DNA from 3 places in the Streptomyces sp. NPDC036984 genome. Region 3 is predicted to be linked to each of the others. Evidence: riboswitches for the same ligand, from Rfam matches in the RefSeq annotation. Region 3 holds a riboswitch; each other region holds the start of a gene.
What was found. Region 3 has a riboswitch for S-adenosylmethionine ahead of ACZ7DL_RS33785 (aminotransferase class V-fold PLP-dependent enzyme). Riboswitches for the same ligand answer to the same signal wherever they lie in the genome.
Positions count from the first base shown of each region.

Region 1: it holds a riboswitch for S-adenosylmethionine, as region 3 does, so the genes downstream of both, ACZ7DL_RS26490 (amino acid ABC transporter permease) here and ACZ7DL_RS33785 (aminotransferase class V-fold PLP-dependent enzyme) in region 3, are expected to answer to the same signal.
Region 2: it holds a riboswitch for S-adenosylmethionine, as region 3 does, so the genes downstream of both, thrC (threonine synthase) here and ACZ7DL_RS33785 (aminotransferase class V-fold PLP-dependent enzyme) in region 3, are expected to answer to the same signal.

Region 1 is NZ_JBVJRL010000016.1:36,599-41,674, reverse strand. Features, by position in the region: gene ACZ7DL_RS26505 (NAD(P)/FAD-dependent oxidoreductase) at 1-512, opposite strand, end outside; gene ACZ7DL_RS26500 (putative leader peptide) at 644-766, shown strand; gene ACZ7DL_RS26495 (glutathione S-transferase C-terminal domain-containing protein) at 846-1,733, shown strand; SAM riboswitch class IV at 1,811-1,921, shown strand; gene ACZ7DL_RS26490 (amino acid ABC transporter permease) at 2,273-3,250, shown strand; gene ACZ7DL_RS26485 (ABC transporter substrate-binding protein) at 3,330-4,349, shown strand; gene ACZ7DL_RS26480 (putative leader peptide) at 4,422-4,601, shown strand; gene ACZ7DL_RS26475 (LLM class flavin-dependent oxidoreductase) at 4,728-5,076, shown strand, end outside.
Region 2 is NZ_JBVJRL010000002.1:137,433-142,508, forward strand. Features, by position in the region: gene ACZ7DL_RS04615 (alpha,alpha-trehalose-phosphate synthase (UDP-forming)) at 1-1,326, opposite strand, end outside; gene ACZ7DL_RS04620 (glucosyl-3-phosphoglycerate synthase) at 1,411-2,382, opposite strand; SAM riboswitch class I at 2,513-2,669, shown strand; gene thrC (threonine synthase) at 2,687-3,970, shown strand; gene ACZ7DL_RS04630 (MoaD/ThiS family protein) at 3,967-4,242, shown strand; gene ACZ7DL_RS04635 (cold-shock protein) at 4,673-4,876, shown strand.
Region 3 is NZ_JBVJRL010000027.1:91,283-96,358, forward strand. Features, by position in the region: gene ACZ7DL_RS33780 (protein kinase domain-containing protein) at 1-794, opposite strand, end outside; gene ACZ7DL_RS33785 (aminotransferase class V-fold PLP-dependent enzyme) at 880-2,241, opposite strand; SAM riboswitch class IV at 2,371-2,487, opposite strand; gene trpD (anthranilate phosphoribosyltransferase) at 2,562-3,626, opposite strand; gene qcrB (cytochrome bc1 complex cytochrome b subunit) at 3,746-5,076, opposite strand, start outside.

The sequences.
Region 1 (5,076 bases), on a different contig from region 3:
GTGTGGCCCGGGTGGAACCGGGCGCCGGAGGCGCGGACCAGGTGGGCGGCGGCCAGCGCGGGCATCACCTGGGCGTCCTGGGGGTAGAGCACTCCGCCCGCCATACCAGGCGCCAAGTGCGGCTCCAGCTCGTGGAGTTCGTCCCCGCCGACGGATACGGCCGTGACGCCGGCGGTGCGCTGGCCCACGGCGAAGTCCCGCAGCGCGGCCAGGGTGCCGGGCGTGGCGGCGACCACGAGGCCGCCCTTGGGTTCGTACTCGATCGCGGCGCCCAGCTCCTGTGCCAGTTCGGCCCACAACCGGGCTGACAGCAGGGCGAGTTCGAGTTCCGGGCCCGGTTCCTTGTCGGACACGAGCAGGTTGCCCTCGCCGGCACCGGTGGTGCCGCCGGCCACGGGGCCGCGGTCCACCAGCCGCACGTCGAGTCCGGCGCGTGCGGCGTACAGCGCACAGGCGGCGCCCACCATTCCGGCCCCGACGACCACGACATCGCAGGTCGGTCGCTTCGTCACGGCCAGTACTATGTCACATGTTTCTCTCGCTGAGGAGACCCCCGATCCCCAGGCGTGGACACCCCCTTGACGTCGCCGGAAGCCGGATCGACACTCCAGGGACGGGAATCCTAGTGGACAGGTAGGGAATCATGGCGCGCCGTGAAACGGGCACCGGCCGGGCCGGCCGGACGCCGTTGCGCGCACCCCTGCTCACCTCCCGCCGTCACATCGACCTCCAGCGCGTGTGCAGCGCGATCAGCCGCCACCGCTGAGCCGGGCGCCCGCACGCCCGCAGACCGGCCGTCCCTGCGCCGGTGTGCCCGTCAACACGCCCACGACCCAGGGAGATTCATGTCCGTCACTCCGCTCGCCGCCGTCCCGTCCGCCCGCCGCACCGCCACCGTCTTCCGCGGCCGCATCGGCCGGGACCCGCGCAGCGGCCACTACGCCGTGCCGCACCGCTACCGGCTCCATCTGTCGACCGCCTGTCCCGACGGACTGCGCCTCGCCGTCGGGCACAGCCTGCTCGGCCTGGACACCAGTTGTCCGGTCACCCTCCTGCCCGCCGTCCCGGACTGTCCCGGCGGCGGCCACGCGGCGCTGCGCCCGCTGTACGAGGCGAGCGCCCACCACTACACCGGCCCGGCGCTCGCGCCCGTCCTCAGCGACGACTGGTCCGGACGCATCGTCAGCACCCGCACCCCCGACATCCTGCGCGACCTGGACCTGTTCCGGCCGGGCGGCGGCGCCGGCCTGTACCCCTCCGGACTGGAGTCCGTGATCGAGGCCGTCGAGCGGATGTGCGCCGAGGGCATCGAGGAGGCCGCACAGCGCGCCGGGCGGGCCGGCGCCGACGCCGGCGAGCGGACCGCCGCGCTCGACACCCTGCTCGACACCCTGGGCCGGCTGGAGCGGCGCCTGGGCGAAGAGCGGTACCTGGTCGACGACCGGCTGACGGCCGCCGACATCGAGCTGTGGGTGACCCTGGTGCAGCTCGACACCGTCCACCGCTGCCACCTCGACGCCTCCGCCGTGCACCGCGTCGCCGGCCACCGCGCCCTGTGGGCCTACGCCGGCCGCCTGGCCGCCCACCCCGCCTTCGGCCGCCACCTCGACCTCGACGCCATCGCCCGCCGCCACCACGGCCGCTGCCGGGGACTGGAGGCCGCCGGAGCCGCCGTCCAGATCCTGGACTGGGCGGGTCACGCGGCGGACGCTCCGGACGCTTCACGCAGGTGAGAGCGGTCCGTCGACGTCCACGGAACGGACGGGCGTTGACATTCGAACGGGCAACTGCCTTACTTACGGCCCAGAACGGTCATGAGCGTCAGCGACAAGCCCTGGCTCGCTGACCGGCAACCCTCGCTTCGCGGTGGGGTGCCCCAGGTGACGACCGGACCGGACGACGATCTCGGTAAGCGCGCGGCCCCACGGGGCCGGGACAGTGACAGGTGACGCCATGTACGCAGCTCCCAGGACGGCCGCGAGCCGCCCCCAGGGCTGCGTACGGTCGTACGCCGGCCTCCTGGTCGCCGACCGCGCCGTCGATCTGCTGCGCGTGAACAGCGCACTGTGTACCGCACCGGGCTCTGCCCGCTGTCGGGGCTGACCTCTTCGCACCGCCCCCGCGACTGGCCGCACACCGTCCGTGTGCCGTGCCGTTGCCCGCCCAGACCCCGGTTCCGCGCCCACCCGTGCGCCGCCTCGTGCCGTAGTGCCGTCGTGGCCCACGCCCGTCCGGCCGCGGTCCCCGGTGTCCGACTCCGCCGGAGCCCGCCTTGAGCGACCCCTCAGGCGCCGCCGTCTCCCTCGCCGAGGCGCCGGCACCGACCGACACAGCGTCACAACCCTTTGCAGAGGAGCCCATTCGGCCACTGCGACGGCCCGGCCGGTGGATCGTCACCGCCGTCGTCCTCGTGCTCGTCGCGCAGATCCTGCACGGCCTGGTCACCAACCCCTTCTACCAGTGGCACCGCTTCCGCTACTGGTTCCTGCGCCCGGCCGTCCTCGACGGTCTCCTCGTCACCCTCGAAGTCGCCGCGCTCAGCGCCGTACTGGGGCTCCTCGGCGGCGTCCTGCTGGCCCTCGGCCGGCTCTCCGGGAGCCCGGTGCTGCGCGCGGTCAGCTGGACCTACACCTGGCTCTTCCGCTCCGTACCGCTGATCGTGGTGCTGATCTTCCTGTACAACTTCGGCGCCCTGTACAAGACGGTGAGCCTCGGCGTGCCCTTCGGCCCGGCCTTCGTCACCTTCGACGAGTCGAGACTGGCCACCGACATGACGATCGCGGTCATCGGCCTCAGCCTCAACGAGGCCGCGTACGCCGCCGAGGTGGTCCGCGGCGGCATCCTCTCCGTCGACCAGGGGCAGCACGAGGCGGCCGCGGCCCTCGGCCTGCCCAGGGGCCGCCAGTTCCGCAGAATCGTCTTCCCGCAGGCGCTCAGGTCCATCACCCCGAACTACGTCAACCAGCTGATCGGCCTCCTCAAGAGCACGTCCCTGGTGTTCTACGTGTCCCTGCTCGACCTGTTCGGCACCGTGCAGTCGATGGGCAACACCTACCCCGGTGACGTGGTGCCGCTGCTGATGGTCGCCACCGTCTGGTACCTGCTCCTGACCAGCGCCGTGTCCGTCGTCCAGTACCACGTCGAGCGGTACTACGCCCGGGGCGCCACCCGCATCCTGCCGCCGACCCCGTTCCGGAACGCCCGGGCCGGCCTGGCCGCACTGCGGACCCGGCTGCGCAATGTGCTCTGACCCCGCCCCCGCACCCCCGCCCTCCCCCCCACGGCACCACTCTCACCACCCTCAGCAGCGAGACAAGGACAGCCACGCCATGCCTAGCCACATCTCCCGCCGCAGCCTGATCCGCGGCATCTCGGCGGCGACCGCCGTCGCCGCCCTCGCCACCGGGCTCGCCGCCTGCGGGGGCGACAGCGAGGCCGCCGCCACGACCGACACCGCGGGCACGGTCACCGTGGGACAACTGTCCAACGGGGCCGCGCGGGAGACCGAGCTGAAGGTCTCCGAGGTGAAGTCCATCAGCGCCGAACTGCCCGCCTCCGTCCGCAAGAGCGGCAAGCTCGTCATCGGCGTCGGAGCCCTGCCCTCGGGATCCGCGCCGCTGAACTTCGTGGGCAGCGACCAGAAGACCCTCACCGGCTCCGAGCCCGACTTCGGCCGCCTGGTCGCCGCGGTCCTCGGCCTCGACCCCGAGATCAGGAACTCCACCTGGGAGAACCTCTTCGTCGGCCTCGACAGCGGCAAGGTCGACGTGGCCTTCTCCAACGTCACCGACACCGAGGAGCGCAAGAAGAAGTACGAGTTCGCCTCCTACCGCAAGGACGACCTGGCCTTCGAGGTGCTGAAGAAGAGCAGCTGGAACTTCGACGGCGACTACGAGAACCTCGCCGGCAAGACCGTCTCCGTGGGCCCCGGCACCAACCAGGAGAAGATCCTCCTGGAGTGGAAGGCCAAGCTGGCCAAGGAGGGCAAGAAGCTCACCGTCAAGTACTTCCCGGACCAGAACTCCATCAGCCTGGCGCTCAACAGCGGCAAGATCGACGCCTACTTCGGACCGAACCCCGCGGTCGCCTACCGCGCGCGGCTCACCGCGAAGACGCCCCACCCGACCCGCAACGCGGGCACCTTCTCCGGCGCCGGCGAGTCGCTCCAGGGCCTGATCGCGGCCACCGCCAAGAAGGACAGCGGGCTCGCAGAGCCGCTCGCCGACGCCATCAACCACCTCATCGAGCACGGTCAGTACGCCAAGTGGCTGGCCGCCTACGGCCTCTCCACCGAGGCCGTGACGAAGTCGGAGGTCAACCCGCCCGGGCTGCCCCTGACCAACTCCTGACACCCCACGAGCCGCCCGGGTGCGGGCGCCGGGAACATCCGGCGCCCGGCGGGTGTTGTGAGTCAGGACGAGATGTGCCAGGCGGACGCCGAACCGGCCCGCCGCGCCCGACGGAGGGAGGTGACGGCCGTGACCCGAGTGCACCCGCAGGCGTGCCCGCCGCGGCTCCCGCAGCCCTACCGTTCCGTCCGTCTGCACTCCCGGCCGCACATCGACCTCCAGCGCGTGTCCGCCGCGCTCTGTCGCTCCTGACTCCCGCCCCGGCCTCCCCGCCCCGGCCTCCCCGGCCCGGGGTCTCCTCCCGCCGCGCTCGCTCTGCGCCGACGCCCCGTGCCGCGAGCCGGTGCTTCTCGTACGGACATCAAGGAAGGCACCGACGTGTCCTCGACTCCCCCCTCCGCCCTGCACCTCGCCGTCGCCCTGGACGGCACCGGCTGGCACCCGGCGTCCTGGCGCGAGCCGGCCGCCCGCCCCCGGGACCTGTTCACCGCCGGCTACTGGGCCGACCTGATCACGGAGGCCGAACGCGGCCTGCTCGACTTCGTCACCATCGAGGACGGCCTCGGCCCGCAGTCCTCGCATCCCCTGGCGCCCGACGAGCGCACCGACCAGGTCCGCGGCCGGCTCGACGCGGTCCTCGTCGCCTCCCGCGTCGCCCCGCTCACCCGGCACATAGGGCTGGTCCCGACCGTGGTGGCCACACACACCGAGCCGTTCCACATCTCCA
Region 2 (5,076 bases), on a different contig from region 3:
CAGGCTCAGCGCCTCGTGCAGGGCCTTCGCCGTGCCCTGGATGTCGTACGGATTGATCCCGAACGCGTCCTCGCCCAGCTCCTCGTACGCCCCGGCCTCCCGCGACAGCACCAGCGCGCAGCCCTCGTCGGAGACGACCGGGACCTCCTTGGCGACCAGGTTCATGCCGTCCCGGATGGGGTTCACCAGCGCCACGTCGGCCAGCCGGTAGGCGGCCAGGGAGCGCGCGAAGTCGTCCTTCACGTGCAGCACCACCGGGGTCCAGCCCTCGGTGCCGTACCGCCCGTTGATCTCGTCCGCGACCCGCTGCACCTCGGCGGTGTAGTCGCGGTAGACGGCGAGATCCTGCCGGGAGGGGTAGGCGAACGCCACGTGGACGACCTTCTCCCGCCACTCCGGGTGGTCCTCCAGCAGCTGCTCGTAGGCCAGCAGCCCGCGCACGATGTTCTTGGACAGCTCGGTGCGGTCCACCCGGACGATCGTCTTCCGGTCCGGTCCGATCTCCTCGCGCAGCGCCGCCATCCGCTCGGCCACGTCCTCCTCGTGCGCCCGCTTGCGCAGGAAGTCCGCGTCCGCACCCAGTCCGTGCACCCCGATCCGGGTGCCGGACGGGATGCCGGGCCCGAGCACCGTGTGACAGCAGTCCGTGAACGCGTCCGCCCACCGCTGGGTGAGGAACGCCGCCCGGTCCGCGCCCAGGATGCCGCTGAGCAGCTCGGTGGCGATGTCGTCGGGAAGGAGGCGGAAGTAGTCCGGCGGGGCCCAGGGGGTGTGCGAGAAGTGGCCGATGCGCAGGTCGGGGCGGAGCCGGCGGAGCATGCGGGGGGCGAGGGCCAGGTGGTAGTCCTGGATCACCACGGCCGCGCCCTCGGCCGCCTCCTGGGCCAGCGCCTCGGCGAACGCCCGGTTGTACGCCTCGTACGACGCCCACTGCCGCCGGAACCCGGCGTCGAAGACCGGCTCCAGCGGGGTCTGGTACAGCATGTGGTGGACGAACCAGAGCACCGAGTTGGCGATGCCGTTGTACGCCTCGGCGTGCACGGTCGCGTCGATGTCGAGCATCCGCACCCGCTGCCCGCCGGTCTCCTCGGCCGGCAGCAGCCCGCCGTCCGCGCGCCGGACGGCCGCCCGGTCACCGTCGCCCAGGGCGGCGCACACCCACACGGACTCCGCGTCCGACCCGATGGCGGAGAGCCCGGAGACCACCCCGCCGCCGCCTCGCCTGGCATGCAGCGAACCGTCTTCGCGTACCTGATAGGAGACCGGGCCGCGATTCGACGCGACCAGCACCCGAGCCTTTTCAGCAGCACCGCGCGTGGAAGCCATACGCCTCAACCTAGCCCGGTCCGGAAACGCTCAAACGTACGGTCCGTCCGGGAAGACGCGAGCGAGCGGCCGTATACGGCGCGTTCACGCCACCCTTCGCTCCGCGTACTCCGCGATCTCCAGCATGGGCGGCCGTTCCTCGGTGTCGACCGAGTAGGTGCGGGGCTCGAACCCGTCCTCGCCCCGCTCGAACTGGGTCAGCGTGGGCCGGATCAGATGGCCGCGGGCCAGCCGGAGCTGGGCCGTGCGGTAGATGGCGGCCGCCATCCGGCCCAGCGCCTGCCCGTCCTGGTGCCGGTGCTTGCGCACCCCCACGTCCACCTGGGCCAGCGCGTCCAGGCCCACCAGGTGCAGCGCGTCCACCAGCATGCCCAGCTCCACGCCGTAGCCGACGGGGAACGGCAGCTGCTCCAGCAGCGAGCGGCGGGCCGCGTACTCGCCGCCCAGCGGCTGCACGAAGCCGGCGAGCTGCGGCCAGTGCATGTTCAGCAGCGGGCGGGCCATCAGCTCGGTGACCCGGCCGCCCTGCCCGGCGGCCCTGCCGGAGGCCGGCGCATCGGACTCGGTGGTGAGCGGGCGGTCGTACATCGCCTTGACCAGGTCGACCTCCGGGTCGGTGAGCAGCGGGCCGACGATCCCGGAGACGAAGTCCGAGGAGAACTCCCGCAGGTCGGCGTCGATGAAGCAGAGGATGTCCCCGCCGGTCACCAGCAGCGAACGCCACAGCACCTCGCCCTTGCCGGGGACGGCGGGGATGCGGGGCAGGATCTCGTCGCGGTGGACGACCCGGGCGCCGGCGCGCGCGGCGACCTCGGAGGTGCGGTCGGTGGAGCCGGAGTCCACGACCACGACCTCGTCGACGAGCGGTACCTGCTCGACGAGGTCGCGGCGGATGACGGTGACGATGTCGCCGACCGTCTTCTCCTCGTTGAGCGCGGGCAGCACGACGCTGACCGTCTGGCCCGTGCGCTGCTTGGCGGCGAGTATGCGGTGGAGGGGGCGGTCGGCCACGGACCAGGACCGGGTGGTCAGCCAGCGCTCGACTTCTTCCAGCACAGTCTGCGGCTCCTCACTCTTGTCTCGCGGTTCGGACGACTATCTCAACTGTCCTGGCCGTCGGTTACAGTCTTGAACAACGCCGATGACCATCGCATGTCGGGGGTCACGAGCGTCCACAACCGCATACAGCTCATCCAGAGGGGCAGAGGGACACGGCCCGATGAAGCCCCGGCAACCCTCCAGTCGGTTCTCGTAGATCAGTTCTGATCGTTTCCGCGAGGCTCCCGGCTAGGGAAGGTGCCAAATCCGTCTCACGGCGAGATGCGTCGTGAGGAAGATGAGGAGAAAGGGCCTCGCCTCCATGGCTGTGCAGACAGTTGCAACCACCAGCGATTCCACCGTCGACCTCGGTCCCGCCGCCGCTCTGAGCTGTCGCGAGTGCGGTCACCGCGTGCCGCTCGGCCCGGTCTTCGCCTGCGAGGAGTGCTTCGGCCCGCTGGAGATCGCCTACGACTTCTCCGCGTACGACACCGAGGAGCTGCGCCGCCGTATCGAGGCCGGCCCCGCGAACATCTGGCGCTACGCGCCGCTGCTGCCGGTCCCGGCGGACGTCACCGACAAGCCCAACCTCAACCCGGGCTGGACCAAGCTCGTCAAGGCCGACAACCTCGCCCGCGAGCTGGGCGTGACCGGCGGTCTGTACGTGAAGGACGACTCCGGCAACCCGACACACTCCTTCAAGGACCGCGTGGTCGCCCAGGCCCTGGAGGCCGCCCGCGCCTTCGGCTTCACCACCCTCTCCTGCTCCTCCACCGGCAACCTGGCCGGCGCCGTCGGCGCCGCCGCCGCCCGGGCCGGCCTCCGCTCGTGCGTGTTCATCCCGCACGACCTGGAGCAGGGCAAGGTCGTCATGGCCGCGGTCTACGGCGGCGAGCTGGTGGGCATCGAGGGCAACTACGACGATGTGAACCGCTTCTGCTCCGAGCTGATCGGCGACCCGGCCGGCGAGGGCTGGGGCTTCGTCAACGTCAACCTGCGGCCGTACTACGCGGAGGGCTCCAAGACCCTGGCGTACGAGATCTGCGAGCAGCTCGGCTGGCAGCTGCCCGACCAGATCGTCGTCCCGATCGCCTCCGGCTCCCAGCTCACGAAGATCGACAAGGGTCTGCAGGAGCTGATCAAGCTCGGGCTGGTCGAGGACAAGCCGTACAAGATCTTCGGTGCCCAGGCCGAGGGCTGCTCCCCGGTGTCCACCGCCTTCAAGGCCGGGCACGACGTGGTCCGCCCCCAGAAGCCGAACACCATCGCCAAGTCCCTCGCCATCGGCAACCCGGCCGACGGTCCCTACGTCCTGGACATCGCCCGCCGTACCGGCGGCGCGGTGGAGGACGTGACGGACGAGGAGGTCGTGGACGCGATCAAGCTGCTGGCGCGTACGGAGGGCATCTTCGCGGAGACGGCGGGCGGGGTGACTGTCGGCGTCACCCGCAAGCTGCTCAAGGAGGGCCTGCTGGACCCGGCGAAGACCACGGTCGTCCTCAACACCGGCGACGGCCTGAAGACCCTGGACGCGGTGGCCGGGACCGGCCTCACCGCCACCATCCGCCCGACCCTGGACTCCTTCCGAGAGGCTGGCCTCGCATGAGCGTGACCGTTCGCATCCCCACCATCCTGCGCACCTACACCGGCGGCCGGGCCGAGGTCGCCGCCGAGGGCGCGACCCTCGCCGAGGTCATCGCCGACCTGGAGAAGAACCACACCGGCATCGCCGCGCGCGTCCTGGACGACCAGGGCAAGCTGCGCCGGTTCGTCAACGTGTACGTCAACGACGACGACGTCCGCTTCGAGCAGGGCCTGGAGACGGCGACGCCCGAAGGCGCCGGTGTCTCCATCATCCCGGCCGTCGCCGGCGGCTGATTATTACCCTCGGTAACCCCGGTTACCGGCTGTTCATCGGATTGCCCCCTCCGTGAGAGAAACGGAGGGGGCAATTCTGCGTGATTGAGCGCGGTAGAGTTGGGGAACGCGGTCGCGGCCTTCGGGTCGCAGGCCCTGGATTCATGCCGCACGCCCGACAAGAAGTAGCCAAAGTGTGCGGGTTTTATGCGGCTTTTGCGCCTTTTATGAGGCCCGACTTGCCCTGAATTCGGATGAATTCTCGGCACATTCCGGACCGCTCGCGTCCAGAATTCTCGTCCGATTGACCTGTTGCAGACGGCAGTTGGACAGATACATTCAGCCGCGGTCGACGCGTTCCGGCGCACGCCCCCGACCAATGGGGGGTGAGGTCTGACCCGGGTCCGCGAAGTGCGGATCTGTGCAAGGGCCAGTAATAGGGGAGTTAGGCATGGCTCAGGGCACCGTCAAGTGGTTCAACGCGGAGAAGGGGTACGGCTTCATCGCGGTCGACGGTGGTGCGGACGTCTTCGTCCACTACAGCGCCATTCAGATGGACGGCTACCGCACCCTGGAAGAGGGCCAGCGGGTGGAGTTCGAGATCTCGCAGGGCCAGAAGGGCCCGCAGGCCGACATGGTTCGCCTCAGCGCCTGAACGTTTCTTGTACGAAGGGCCCGCACCTCGCAGAGGGTGCGGGCCCTTCGCCGTGCCCGGGGTTCCTCTGTTCGCGGGCGGCTGACGCGGTGCCGTACCCCCCTCGGGCGCTTGCACTCGACCATGCCGAGTGCTAATCATTGCGTTAGCACTCTGAAGGTGAGAGTGACAGTGAAGGACCGGGTCGGTGAGGCCCGCAG
Region 3 (5,076 bases):
ATCGCCCCCACCTCCGCCGGCTCCGGGCGCTCCAGCGGGTCCTCGCGCAGACAGGCCGTCACCAGCGGGCACAGCGCTTCCGGTACGCCGGACAGGTCGAAGTCGCGGGTCAGGATGCGCAGCAGCACCACCGAGTCCTGGCCCTCGCCGAAGGGTTCGCGGCCGGCCGCCGCGTAGGCGAGGACCGCGCCGAGGGAGAAGACGTCGCTCGGCGGGCCGACCTGGCCGCCGTTGCGGATCTGCTCCGGCGAGACGTAGCCGACCGAGCCGACGACCGCACCGGTGCGGGTCAGCGAGGTGGCCTCCAAGGCCCGGACGATCCCGAAGTCGATGACCCGGGGCCCGTCCGGGCCCAGCAGGATGTTCGACGGCTTCAGATCGCGGTGGACCAGGCCCCTGGCATGGATGGCGGCCAGCGCCTCGCCGAGCGCGGCGGCGAGGATCCGGACCGCGGACTCGGGCAGCGCGCCGTGGTCCAGGACCGCGTCCCGAAGATTCGGCCCGGACACGAACTCCGTGGCCATCCAGGGCCGTTCGGCTTCGGTGTCGGCGTCCACGACCCGCGCGGTGTACGTGCCCGCGCCGCCGACGGTCTGCGCGGCGCGGACCTCGTGGCGGAAGCGCGCACGGAAGGTGCGGTCCTCGGCATGCTCGGACCGTACGACCTTCACCGCGAGACGCAGGCCGGTGCGGGACTCGGCGAGGTAGACCTCGCCCATGCCGCCTGCGCCGAGTCTGTGCGTGACCGCGTACGGGCCGATGTGGCGCGGGTCGGTTGCGCGCAACGGCTGCACTCCGTGCTCCCCCTGTCCGACGTGTCGTCAAGGGGAGGTTATCCGTGCCTCGTCGGCGCCGGGTGCGCAGGTGTGGCGGCGCCGCTCACACTGCCGGCACGCAGCGGCCCTCCTCCGTGCGGTACTGCCACTTGGCTCCGTCCCGCACCAGCTCCCCGACGGCGTCGACGAAGCGCTCGACGTGTTCGTCGGGGGTGCCCGCGCCGAAGCTCACGCGGATGGCGTTGAGGGACTTCTCCCCCGGTGCCGCCTCGGGGGCACCGCACTCGCCCTGGGTCTGCGGGTCGCTGCCGAGCAGGGTGCGCACCAGGGGGTGGGCGCAGAAGAGTCCGTCGCGGACGCCGATGCCGTACTCGGCGGAGAGGGCGGCGGCGAAGTGGGAGCTGTTCCAACCCTCGACCACGAAGGAGATGACGCCGACGCGCGGGGCGTCGTCGCCGAAGAGGGAGAGGATCTTCACCTCGGGGACCTCGGCCAGGCCCTCGCGGACCGTGCGGACGAGGTGCTGTTCGCGGGCGACGAGGGTGTCCCAGCCGGCCTCGGTGAGGGCCCTGCACGCGGAGGCGATGGCGTAGGCGCCGATGACGTTCGGGGAGCCGGCCTCGTGCCGGGCGGCGCTCTCGTGCCACTCCACGTCCACCCCGCCGTCCTGCCGCCGGGTGACCCTGCGGCTGGCACCGCCGCCCGCGAGGTACGGCTCGGCCGCGCGCAACCAGTCGGCGCGGCCCGCGAGCACCCCGGAGCCGAAGGGGGCGTACAGCTTGTGCCCGGAGAAGGCGACCCAGTCGACGTCCAGGTCGCGGATGTCGACGGGGTGGTGCGGGGCCAGCTGGGCGGCGTCCAGCACGATCCGGGCACCGTGGGCGTGCGCGGCGGCGGCCAGTTCGCGCACCGGCCACAGCTCGCCGGTGACGTTGGAGGCGCCGGTGACGCAGACCAGGGCGGGGCCGTGGGGGTCCCGGTCGGCGAGGGCCCGCTCCAGGGTCTCGACGGCCTGCCGCGGGGTGCGCGGGGCGTTGAGGTAGGCGACCTGCGCGTCCTGCCAGGGCAGCAGGGAGGCGTGGTGCTCGGTCTCGAAGACGAAGACCTGGCAGTCGGCCGGGAGCGCGCGGGCCAGCAGGTTCAGCGAGTCGGTGGTCGAGCGGGTGAAGACGACCTGGTCGTCCGGGCGGCAGCCGAGGAACTCGGCGACCGTCCTGCGGGCGTTCTCGAACAGGTCGGTGGAGAGCTGGGAGAGGTAACCGGCACCGCGGTGGACGCTGCCGTAGTACGGGGCGTAGGCGGCGACGTCGTCCCAGACGCGCTGGAGGGCGGGGGCGCTGGCCGCGTAGTCGAGGGCGGCGTAGGTGACTTCGCCGCCGGTGACCAGCGGGACGGTGACATCCCGTCCCAGAACGGACAGAGAGGCACAAACGGACTGGTCGGCGGCAACGCTGGAGACAGACATGGCGAACTCCCGTGACAGGAATACGAGAAGGAGAGAAGAAGGGTGTGCGGAGGCGGGGCTCTGCGGCCCTAACGCATTCGCTTGCTCACGGAAGACTCCTCGACGACCAGGACCCCTGGGTTTGCGAGGGATCCGCGCTTGCCGTGGACCTTGCTGTCGACGGCCTGGTCTTCACCCGGGGCACCCCGCCACGGACGGAGGGTTGCCGGACAGTCGGCCGGGGCCTCATGACTGTCACTCATGACCTGGTACAGGAACGTACGTGAAAAGGTCGACGTCCCGCAACCCGTGTCCGGATCGCGGGACGACTCCCGGTGACGTCAGGCGTTGCTGACGGCCACCCAGCGGTCCAGCGTGCGCCTCGCCGCGCCCGAGTCGATCGACTCCGCGGCCTTCGCCATGCTGGCCCGGAGCTGCTCGGCGAGCGGCGCGTCCGTCGGCTGGAGTGCCACCAGCGCCGCCGCCGAGTTCAGCAGCACCGCCTCCCGTACGGCCCCCTGCTCGCCGTCCAGCAGGCGGCGGGCGACCTGCGCGTTGTAGGCCGCGTCGGCGCCGCGCAGGGCGTCCACGGGGACGAGGTCGATGCCGACGTCCCGCGGGTCGAAGGTCTCCTCGGTGACCTTGCCGTCCCGGACCACCCACACCCGGGAGGTGGCGGTGACGGTCAGCTCGTCCAGGCCGTCGTCACCGCGGAAGACCAGCGCGGAGTTGCCGCGCTCGGCGAGCACACCGGCCACGATCGGGGCCATGCGCGGGTCGGCGACCCCGACCGCCTGGGCGCGCACCCGCGCCGGGTTGGTCAGCGGGCCGAGCACGTTGAAGGTGGTCCGGATGCCCAACTGGGAGCGCGCCGGGGCGACATGGCGCAGGGAGGGGTGGAAGCGCACCGCGAAGCAGATGGTGATGCCGGCTTCCTCGGCGACCTCCGCGACCCGCTGCGGGGTCAGGTTCAGGTTGATCCCGAGCTTCTCCAGGACGTCGGAGGAGCCGGAGGCGGAGGAGGCGGCGCGGTTGCCGTGCTTGACGACCTTGGCGCCGGTGCCCGCGACGACGATCGAGGACATGGTGGAGATGTTCACCGTCTTGGCGCCGTCGCCGCCGGTGCCGACGATGTCGACGGCCGGGCCGGGCACCTCGATCACGTTCGCGTGCGCGTACATCGTGCGGACGAGTCCGGAGATCTCCTCGACCGTCTCGCCCTTGGCCCGCAGCGCCACCATGAACCCGGCGATCTGCGCGTCGGTCGCCTCCCCGCGCATGATCAGGTCCATGGCCCAGGCGGTGTCGTCGGCGGACAGGTTCCGGCCGTCCAGCAGACCGTTCAGCAGGGCGGGCCAGGAGCGGCCCGCCGCGGTGTCGCCTCCAGCGGGGGTCACAGCGCTCATCAGCCGCTCCTGGGTGTCGTGAGAACAGGGTGCTCCCACCCTATCCAGCCCGGGACACGGCGAAGGGCCCCGTCCGGCTTGCGGACGGGGCCCTTCGGCGTGGCGTGGCGACGCGGGGATCAGTGGTGGCCGTGGCCGCTCGTGATCTCCTTGTACTCCTCGACGGTCGGCTTCGGGATCTGGTTGTCCTCGCCGTAGTAGGCGTTGGAGAGCTTGGCGCGCAGCTTCTCCGAGGCCGTCACCTTGCGCTCGACACCGTTCTCGTCGACCACCGGGCCGATCTCGGCCGGCTCGTACTGGTGGTGAGCCGTGAGGGTGTGCAGCTGCTCCTGGCTGAGCGGCTCGTGCACCTCGATGAACTCACCGTGCGGCAGCCGCTTGATGATGCCGGTCTCGCGGCCGTGCAGCACCTTGTCGCGGTCGCGGCGCTGGAGACCCAGGCAGATCCGCTTGGTGACGATGAACGCGATCACCGGTCCGGCGAAGAAGGAGATCCGGACGAACCAGGTCACGGCGTTGATCGACAGGTGGAAGTGGGTGGCGAAGAGGTCGTTGCCACCGCCGACCAGGCCGATCATGTAGACCGTCACCCAGGCCACACCGAACGCGGTGCGGGTCGGGGCGTTGCGCGGGCGGTCCAGGATGTGGTGCTCGCTCTTGTCGCCGGTGACCCAGGACTCGATGAACGGGTAGACCGCGATCGCCATCAGGACCAGACCGAAGAGCACCAGCGGGATGAACACGCCCAGGACGAGCGTGTGACCCCAGAAGTTGATCTCCCAGCCCGGCATGTAGCGGACCAGACCCTCGGCGAAGCCCATGTACCAGTCGGGCTGGGCGCCGGTGGACACCTGGTCCGGACGGTAGGGGCCCATGGCCCAGATCGGGTTGATCTGGGCGACCGCCGCGATGGCCGCGATGACACCGAAGACCAGGAAGAAGAAGCCTCCGGCCTTGGCCATGTAGACCGGCAGCAGCGGCATGCCGACGACGTTCTTCTCGGTCTTTCCGGGACCCGCGAACTGCGTGTGCTTGTGGTAGAAGACCAGGATCAGGTGGCCCACCACCAGGCCGAGCATGATGCCCGGCAGCAGCAGGATGTGGATCGAGTAGAACCGGGCCACGAAGTCGTGGCCGGGGAACTCGCCGCCGAAGAGGAACATCGAGATGTACGTGCCGACGATCGGCACGGACAGGATCGCGCCCTCGGTGAAGCGGACACCGGTGCCGGAGAGCAGGTCGTCCGGGAGCGAGTAACCGGTGAAGCCGGTGAACATGCCGAGGACGAACAGCAGGAAGCCGAACAGCCAGTTGATCTCACGCGGCTTGCGGAACGCGCCGGTGAAGAACACACGCATCATGTGCACGAACATGCCGGCGAGGAAGATCAGCGCGGCCCAGTGGTGGATCTGCCGGATGAGCAGACCACCGCGCACGTCGAAGGAGATGT